One region of the Variovorax sp. efr-133-TYG-130 genome, then DNA from elsewhere that is predicted to be linked to it. Evidence: predicted binding sites of a transcription regulator. Region 1 holds the regulator's gene; the other holds the start of a gene.
What was found. Region 1 encodes NrdR, which represses ribonucleotide reductase genes. Its sites were predicted from a motif close to CACNANATNTNGTG; they were not measured.
Positions count from the first base shown of each region.

Region 2: the regulator NrdR is predicted to act here: its motif matches at 2,279-2,292, upstream of QRN67_RS19915 (ribonucleoside-diphosphate reductase subunit alpha).

Region 1 is NZ_JARVTD010000009.1:160,011-164,606, reverse strand. Features, by position in the region: gene QRN67_RS11220 (pilus assembly protein) at 1-1,729, shown strand, start outside; gene QRN67_RS11215 (type IV pilin protein) at 1,750-2,211, shown strand; gene nrdR (transcriptional regulator NrdR) at 2,250-2,693, opposite strand; gene glyA (serine hydroxymethyltransferase) at 2,712-3,956, opposite strand; ZMP/ZTP riboswitch at 3,998-4,123, opposite strand; gene QRN67_RS11200 (lytic transglycosylase domain-containing protein) at 4,154-4,596, opposite strand, start outside.
Region 2 is NZ_JARVTD010000023.1:78,918-83,513, reverse strand. Features, by position in the region: gene QRN67_RS19925 (sigma-54-dependent transcriptional regulator) at 1-1,424, shown strand, start outside; gene ampD (1,6-anhydro-N-acetylmuramyl-L-alanine amidase AmpD) at 1,411-2,025, shown strand; gene QRN67_RS19915 (ribonucleoside-diphosphate reductase subunit alpha) at 2,376-4,596, shown strand, end outside.

The DNA.
Region 1 (4,596 bases):
CCGCTGGGCCAACCTGAGCGACGCGCAAAAAGCCGCGCTCAAGGGAACCACCGGCACCGATGACAAAGACACCGCGCTCGGGCGGGCCGTGCTCGACTTCCTGCGCGGAGACCGCAGCAATGAGGGCGCTGGCCTGCAACTGCGCAAACGCGGCCATGTGCTCGGCGACATCGTGGGCTCCGGCGTCTGGTACGCGGGAAAGCCCAACAGCGGTTTCACCAGCGATGCCTATGCCAAATTTGCCTCGATCGCCCGCACGCCGATGGTCTACGTGGGCGCCAATGACGGCATGCTGCACGCCTTCGACGCGGGCTCTGGACAGGAAGCGTTCGCCTATGTGCCCGAAGGGCTCTACGGCACGGCGGCCGCGCCAAAGCTCAAGCGGCTCAGCGAAGGCAGTTATTCGCACAGGTACTACGTCGACGGCAGCCCCTTCGTGGCTGACATTTACATGGGTGCGACCGCCACCGCCTCGACCACCGATGCCGAGAAAGTGGCTGCATGGAAGTCTTTCCTCGTGGGCACGCTGGGGGCGGGCGGCAAGGGCTACTTCGTGCTCGACGTCACCAAGCCCCAGGACATCGACGAGACCATGGCCCGCGAAACGGCACTCATCGACACGACCGCGCTTTCCGACGACGACCTGGGCCATCAGTTCCAGCAACCCGCGCTCGACTCCTTCTCCAGGCGCGCACTGCAGATGGCCCCGCTGAACAACGGCCGCAAGGCCGTGATCCTGGGCAACGGCTACAACAGCACGAGCGAGAAGGCGATGCTGTGGATCCAGTATCTCGACGGCGACAAGTCGATCCTCAAGATCCCGGCGCCAGTCACGCAGGGCGCGGGCACCGGCAACGGACTGTCGGCTCCGCGGGTGATCGACCGTGACGGCGACGGCAAGGTCGACCTCGCCTATGCGGGCGACCTGCTGGGCAACATGTGGCGCTTCGACCTGAGCGACCGCGACAGCAGCAAGTGGAAAGCGACCCTGGGCTCCGCAGCCACTGCCTCGAGCCTCGACAATGTGCCGCTGTTCGCAGCTGGCGCCACGCAGCCGATCACCGCGGCGCCGGTGGTCGCCGGCCATCCGCGCGGCGGCTACATGGTGGTGTTCGGCACGGGAAGGTTGTTCGCCGTCGGTGACGACAGTAATACCGCCAACCAGTATCTCTACGGCATCCGGGACGGGGCCAACGGCACGACCGGCACGGCCGTGCTGACCGATCTGGTGGCGCAGACCGTCGGCGGCGCCACTGTCGAGACGGACGGTGGCGAGTTCCGCACCGTCTCGAACAACAGCGTGAACTACAGCGGCTCCCGTGCCAAGCGTGGCTGGTACTTTCAGCTGCCGGCCGCCAAGGAGCGCATCCTCTACCCGGGCGATGCATTGAACAGCAGCGCCGGCCTGTTCTCGAGCACCGTTCCCGGTTCGGGTAGCAATGCGCTCGATTGCACGGCGGGCACCAACGACGAAGGATGGTCGATGGTGGTCGACTTCTTCGACGGCTCCGCACCCGACGGCATTGCCTACGGCACAGCCACCACCGCCACGACCAGCTATCTCGGTTTCCGCAACAACTCGGGCAAGGACGACATCGTCTTCGAGCCGCAGGGCCGGGAGAAGGGCAAGGACGTGATCTGCAATGCGGCCGGCGAGTGCAAGGCACCGATACGGCCTGACATCGTGCGCCGCTTCGGCTGGCGCAATCTGATGTCGCCGTCGAACTGACGGCGCAGCCGAGGCAAACCATGAACAGCTATTCCAAGCCGCCGCGCCGCAAGCAGATCCGCTCGCGCGGCTTCACGTTGATCGAGCTGATGATCGTAACGGCGGTGATCGGCATCCTCGCCGCCATTGCCTACCCCAGCTACACGCGCTACGTGCTGCGGGCCAAGCGCGCCGATGCCAAGCAACAGCTGTTGCAGGCGGCACAGTGGACCGAGCGCTACATGACCGCCAATGGACGCTACCCCCCGCCGACCGTCGCGCTGCCGGCAGGACTGGGGCAGTCGCCACCGTCCGGCACGGCGAACTATGCCATCAGCTTTGTCTCAAGAAACGACACCAGCTACATCTTGCAAGCCGTCCCTGTGAGGGCTTCGCGCAACGACGAGTGCGGAACGCTCACGGTCAACCAGCAGGGCGTCAAGCTGGCCGGCAACAGCACCGACGCATCGAGTGCGCTGGTGCAGCTTTGCTGGAACCGTTGAGGTGCCTGTGAGAGTGCTGCGGCGGTTGCCGTCGCGGCTCAGATGTCGCGCAGCAACTGCCTGAATTCGTCCACGTCCTCGAAGCTGCGGTACACCGATGCAAAGCGCACGTAGGCGACCTTGTCGAGCTTCTTGAGTTCGCGCATCACGAGCTCGCCCACCTTGGTCGAGTCGATTTCGCGCAGGCCGCTGGCCAGCAGCTTCTGTTCGATGCGAAGCAGGGCGTTGTCGATCTGCTCGATGCTCACCGGGCGCTTGCGCAGGGCCAGCATCATCGAGGCGCGCACCTTCGACGAATCGAAGTCGGCGCGGCTGCCGTCCTTCTTGACGACGACCGGGAAGTTGACGTCGGGCCGCTCGTAGGTGGTGAAGCGCTTGTCGCAGGCGCTGCACTGGCGGCGCCTGCGGACGAAGTCGGCGTCTTCCGAAACGCGGGTCTCGACGACCTGCGTTTCAAGATGACCGCAAAAAGGGCATTTCATGCGGTCAGGATTTGCGGCTTAGCGGTAGACAGGGAAACGGCTCGTCAGCGCATGCACCTTGGCGCGCACGGCATCGATGTTCGCCGCGTCGCGCGGGTTCTCGAGCACGTCGGCGACCAGGTTCGCGGTGATGCGGGCCTCTTCGTCCTTGAAGCCGCGGGTGGTCATGGCGGGGGTGCCGATGCGCACGCCGCTGGTGACCATCGGCTTTTCCGGGTCGTTGGGGATCGCGTTCTTGTTGATCGTCATGTGGGCGCTGCCCAGCACGGCTTCGGCTTCCTTGCCGGTGATGCCCTTGGCGCGCAGGTCGACCAGCATCACGTGGCTTTCGGTGCGGCCGCTCACGATGCGCAGGCCGCGCTCGGTGAGGGTGTCGGCCACGATCTGGGCGTTCTTGACCACCTGTTGCTGGTAGGCCTTGAACTCGGGCGACATGGCTTCCTTGAACGCGACGGCCTTGGCGGCGATCACGTGCATCAGCGGGCCGCCTTGCAGGCCGGGGAAGATCGCGCTGTTGATGGCTTTCTCGTGCTGCGACTTCATCAGGATGATGCCGCCGCGCGGGCCGCGCAGGCTCTTGTGGGTGGTGGAGGTGACGATGTCGGCGTGCGGCACCGGGTTGGGGTACACGCCCGCGGCCACGAGGCCGGCGTAGTGGGCGATGTCGACCATGAAGATCGCGCCGACGTCCTTGGCCACCTTGGCGAAGCGCTCGAAGTCGATGCGCAGCGAGTAGGCCGAAGCGCCCGCGATGATCAGCTTGGGCATGTGCTCGTGCGCCTTGCGTTCCATCGCGTCGTAGTCGATGGCTTCGTTGGCGTCGAGGCCGTAGCTCACCACGTTGAACCACTTGCCGCTCATGTTCAGCGGCATGCCGTGGGTCAGGTGGCCGCCTTCGGCCAGGCTCATGCCCATGATGGTGTCGCCGGGCTTCAGGAAGGCGAGCATCACGGCTTCGTTGGCAGAAGCGCCGCAATGCGGCTGCACGTTGGCGGCGTCGGCGCCGAAGATCTGCTTGACGCGGTCGATGGCCAGCTGCTCGGCCACGTCGACGTGCTCGCAGCCGCCGTAGTAGCGCTTGCCCGGGTAGCCTTCGGCGTACTTGTTGGTGAGCTGCGAGCCCTGGGCGGCCATGACGGCCGGCGAGGCGTAGTTCTCGCTGGCGATCAGCTCGATGTGGTGTTCCTGGCGCGCGTTTTCGGCTTGAATGGCGGCCCAGATTTCGGGATCGGTCTGTTCGACCAGGATATTGCGTTGGTACATGGCAGTCCTTTGAAGACGAGGTCCTTGTTCTTCAACCAAACAAGGGCTGCCCAGGCGAACGGCTGAACGCCTGTTGTGGCCAGGCGGTACGCTTCCCAGTGGTATTCCACGTCAGCGCGGGGCACCTTTTTCGGGTGCTGCGCCTATCGCCAGTCGCGTACGAGGCCGAGTGTAGCTCACACCCGGCCAGGACAGCTTCAGGAAACGCCGGAAAGCAGGGCGACCTTGGCGGGTTCGGAGCCTTCATCGGCCTTGACCGGCGCGGGTGCGGGCGTCACGACCGGAATCGGCTGCGCGCGCACGGTCGTGCGGGGCGGCAGCACCGACGGCGCGCGGCCGCTGGCAACCTGCAGCAGACGCTCGTGCTCGGCCATCACCTTGCCGGCGTAGCCGCCGTCGTCTTCGAGATTGGCCGCGCCCACGTAATAGCGCAGGCCGCCTTCGAGCGATCCGGCGCGGGCGATGCATTCCTGCAGCACCTTGACCCCGACGCGCATGTTGGTCACGGGGTCGAAGGCGGTGAGCGTGCCGCCCGCGCTTTCATACTTGTCGCCATGCACGCGGGTCATGACCTGCATCAGGCCCTGGGCGCCGACGTGGCTCTGGGCAAAGGGATTGAAACTGGATTCCACGGCCATGA
Region 2 (4,596 bases), on a different contig from region 1:
GCGTGTCCGAGGCATGGCAGCACCTGGAGGCGGGCCGCTTCGACGCGGTCATCACCGACATGCGGCTGCCCGACGGACAGGGCATGGAAATCATCCATCGCATACAGAAGGAGCAGCGCAGCGAGCGCTGCGTGGTGATGACGGCCTACGGCTCGGCCGAGAACGCGGTCGAGGCGCTGAAGGCCGGCGCCTTCGACTACCTCACGAAGCCGGTCGATCTCAAGCAGTTCCGCGCCGTGGTCGCTTCCGCCGTGCAGGCGCGCAATGCCGCGCAGCAGCCGGCCAGGTCGGCGCCTGCCGCGGCGGCGGGCAACAACAACGATGCGCCGGTGGCCATGTCGGACAGCGGCGCCGCCGCGCTCGAGCGCCTCGTCGGCGATTCGGAGCCCATGCGCCTCGTCAAGTCGCGCATCGCGAAGGTGGCGCGCGGCATGGCGCCGGTGCTGGTGCGCGGAGAGTCCGGCACCGGCAAGGAACTGGTGGCGCGCGCGGTGCACGCCTGCAGCCAGCGCAGCGACGGCCCGTTCGTGGCCGTCAACTGCGGCGCGATTCCCGAGAACCTGCTCGAGGCCGAATTCTTCGGCGCCCGCAAGGGCTCCTACACCGGCTCGGCGCAAGACCGCGACGGCTACTTCCAGGCCGCGCGAGGCGGCACGCTGTTCCTCGACGAAATCGGCGACCTGCCGCTGGCCATGCAGTCGAAGCTGCTGCGCGCGATCCAGGAGCGCAGCGTGCGTTCGATCGGCTCCACGCAGGAAGACGCGGTCGACGTGCGCATCGTCAGCGCCACCCACAAGGACCTTCATTCAGAGGTGCAGGCCGGCCGCTTCCGGCAAGACCTGTTCTACCGGCTCAACGTGATCGAGATCGCGGTGCCCGCGCTGCGCGACCGCCGCGAAGACCTGCCCGCGCTGTGCGCCGCGCTGCTCTCGCGCATTGCGCACGAGGCCGGAATGCCGGTGCCGCACCTGTCGGACGACCTGCTGCGCCGGCTCGGCATGCACCCGCTCGACGGCAACGTGCGCGAACTCGAGAACCTGCTGCACCGCGCGGTCGCACTGAACGACGGCGACGAGCTGCACCTCGACCTGATGGGCGGCTTCACCGCCTCCGCCGAAGCCGCCGCGTCCGCGCCGGCGCCGCTGATGCCGGAGATCACGACGCCCGCCATGCTCATGCCGGCTCCCGCGCCGGTCGCGCCGCCCAAGCCCGCGCCGCCGCCGCTGCCGTCCGACCTGCAGGCCTACCTCGACCAGCAGGAGCGCGAGATTCTCGTGCGCGCGCTGCACGACAGCGGCTTCAACCGCACCGCCGCCGCCGCGCGGCTCGGCATGAGCCTGCGCCAGATCCGCTACCGCATCGCGCGCCTGGGCATCACCACGCCCAACGGCGACGATGGCGCGAGCAGCCATGCCGACGACTGAAGGCACCGCAGGCGGCAACGACGACGGTGCGCTCTGGCAGGCCGGCTGGTACCGCTTCGCGAAGGCGCTGCCCTCTCCGAACTTCGGTCCCCGCCCCGCGGGCGCGAATACCGACCTCGTCGTGATCCATTCGATCAGCCTGCCGCCCGGCGAGTACGGCGGCGACGCTGTGCAGCGGCTCTTCACCAACCGGCTCGACTGGGACGCGCACCCCTACTTCCAGTCGATCCGCGGGCTCGAGGTGTCCTCGCATTTCTACGTGCGCCGCAACGGCGAACTCTGGCAGTTCGTGAGCTGCGACGACCGCGCCTGGCATGCCGGCGTGTCGTCGTGGCGCGGCCGCGGCAACTGCAACGACGACTCGGTCGGCATCGAACTCGAAGGCCTCGAGGGCCAATTGTTCGACGAGCCGCAATACGAGACGCTCGCGAGCCTGTGCGCCGCGATCGCGCAGCGCTATCCCATCGCTCACATCGCCGGCCACGAGCACATCGCGCCGGGCCGCAAGCAAGACCCCGGCGCCGGTTTCGACTGGCGCCTGCTGCGCGAGCAATTGGGCTGGAGTCCACAAATGTTTCCTGCACAGGTGGTGCAGCGCTAATTTTTTCAATCGCGCGGCGGCTCGCGATGCGCGGATCGTGCGTCGCGGCAATGCGAAAATGTCTGTCGCTCGATCAAGCAACCATGCGCCTTGCAGGCCCAAATCGGCTCGCAAGCCAAGCCCCATGCGGCTTGCGCGACCATAGCCCAGTATTCACGCGGCATCTCTGCTGTTGTCCTACGCCGAAAGAGCTGCCGGCAAGGCTTGTATCGAGACGAAAACGCTACATCTAGTGGGTTGTACACCCCTCGCACCCTAGATATAGTGTCCAACGTCCGGTCATCAACACCGGCGCGACGCCCGGCCCAGGCGTCGCCATCCAACAAGAATTGCCAACCGAGAGGAAGCGAATGCAAACTGCCCTGACCCCCCAATCGACCCCGCGTGCCGTTCCCTCGACGTCACCGCAGCAGCAGCGAGACACTGCCGGCTCCCCCAACGTCCAGAACCTGGCCCACTACCAGATCATCCGCCGCAACGGCGCCGTGGTGCCCTTCGAGCCGAACAAGATCGCCATCGCGATGATGAAGGCCTTCCTCGCCGTGCACGGCACGCAGGGCGCGGCTTCGGCCAGCGTTCGCGAGACGGTCGACGTGCTCACGCAAGGCGTGATCCGCGCGCTGGTGCGCTCGCGTCCGGGCGGCGGCACCTTCCACATCGAAGACGTGCAGGACCAGGTCGAACTCGGCCTGATGCGCGGCGGCCATCATGAAATCGCGCGCGCCTACGTGCTGTACCGCGAGCGCCGCACGCAGGAGCGTTCGAAGCAGGGCGAACAACAAGCGCTGGCCACGCCCGCGCTGCACGTGCTGGACAACGGCGAGCTGGTCGCGCTCGACATCAACGAGCTCAAGGGCCTGATCGAATCCGCCTGCGAGAACCTGGGCGAGAGCATCACCGCCGCGCCGATCGTCGCCGAGACGATGCGCAACCTGTACGACGGCGTGCCGCTCGACGAGGTCTACAAGGCCTCGATCCTGGCCGCCCGCACGCTGATCGAGAAGGACCCCGACTACACCTTCGCCACCGCGCGCCTGCTGCTGCATACGATCTTCAAGGAAATCATCGGCCGCGAAGTGATGCCCGCCGAGCGCGCCACCGCCTATGCCGACTACTTCCCGCAGTTCATCAAGAAGGGCGTGGACAACGACCTGCTCGACGAAAAGCTGCTGCAGTACGACCTGCCCCGCCTGGGCGCCGCCCTGAAGGCCGAACGCGACAACCAGTTCGACTACCTCGGCCTGCAGACCCTGTACGACCGCTACTTCCTGCACGTGCGCAAGACCCGCATCGAGCTGCCGCAGGCCTTCTTCATGCGCGTGGCCATGGGCCTGTCGCTGAACGAAATCGACCGTGAAGCCCGCGCCATCGAGTTCTATGAAGTGCTGTCGTCGTTCGACTTCATGTCGAGCACGCCCACACTGTTCAACGCCGGCACGCTGCGCTCGCAGCTGTCGAGCTGCTACCTGACCACCGTGCCCGACGACCTGGACGGCATCTACGAGTCGATCAAGGAAAACGCGCTGCTGTCGAAGTTCGCCGGCGGCCTGGGCAACGACTGGACCCGCGTTCGCGCACTCGGCAGCCACATCAAGGGCACCAACGGCGAATCGCAGGGCGTGGTGCCGTTCCTGAAGGTGGTGAACGACACGGCCGTGGCCGTGAACCAGGGCGGCAAGCGCAAGGGCGCCGTCTGCACCTACCTGGAAACCTGGCACCTCGACATCGAGGAGTTCCTGGAGCTGCGCAAGAACACCGGCGACGACCGCCGCCGCACGCACGACATGAACACCGCCAACTGGATCCCCGACCTGTTCATGCGCCGCGTGATGGAAAAGGGCACCTGGACGCTGTTCTCGCCCTCCAACGTGCCCGACCTGCACGACCTGTTCGGCGCCGAATTCGAGAAGGCCTACGTCGCCTACGAAGAGAAGGCTGCCCGCGGCGACATCAAGCCCGCGCGCACCATCCAGGCGACCGACCTGTGGCGCAAGATGCTCACGATGCTGTTCGAGACCGGCCACCCCTGGATCACGTTCAAGGACGCCTGCAACGTGCGCTCGCCGCAGCAGCACGCCGGCGTGGTGCACTCGTCGAACCTGTGCACCGAGATCACGCTGAACACCAGCGACACCGAAACCGCCGTGTGCAACCTCGGCTCGGTGAACCTGCTGCAACATCTGAAGGACGGCAAGGTCGACCAGGAAAAGCTCAAGAAGACGATCTCCACGGCGATGCGCATGCTCGACAACGTGATCGACATCAACTACTACGCCGTGAAGAAGGCGCGCGACTCGAACCTGCGCCACCGTCCGGTCGGCCTGGGCCTGATGGGCTTCCAGGACGCGCTGTACGAACTGCGCATTCCCTACGCCTCGCAAGAAGCCGTGCAGTTCGCCGACGAGTCGATGGAAGCCATCTGCTACCACGCCTACTGGGCATCGACCGAGCTGGCCCGCGAACGCGGCAAGTACTCGAGCTACAAGGGCTCGCTGTGGGACAAGGGCATCCTGCCGATCGACTCGCTCGACCTGCTGGAAAAGGCACGCGGCGGCTACGTCGAGGTCGACC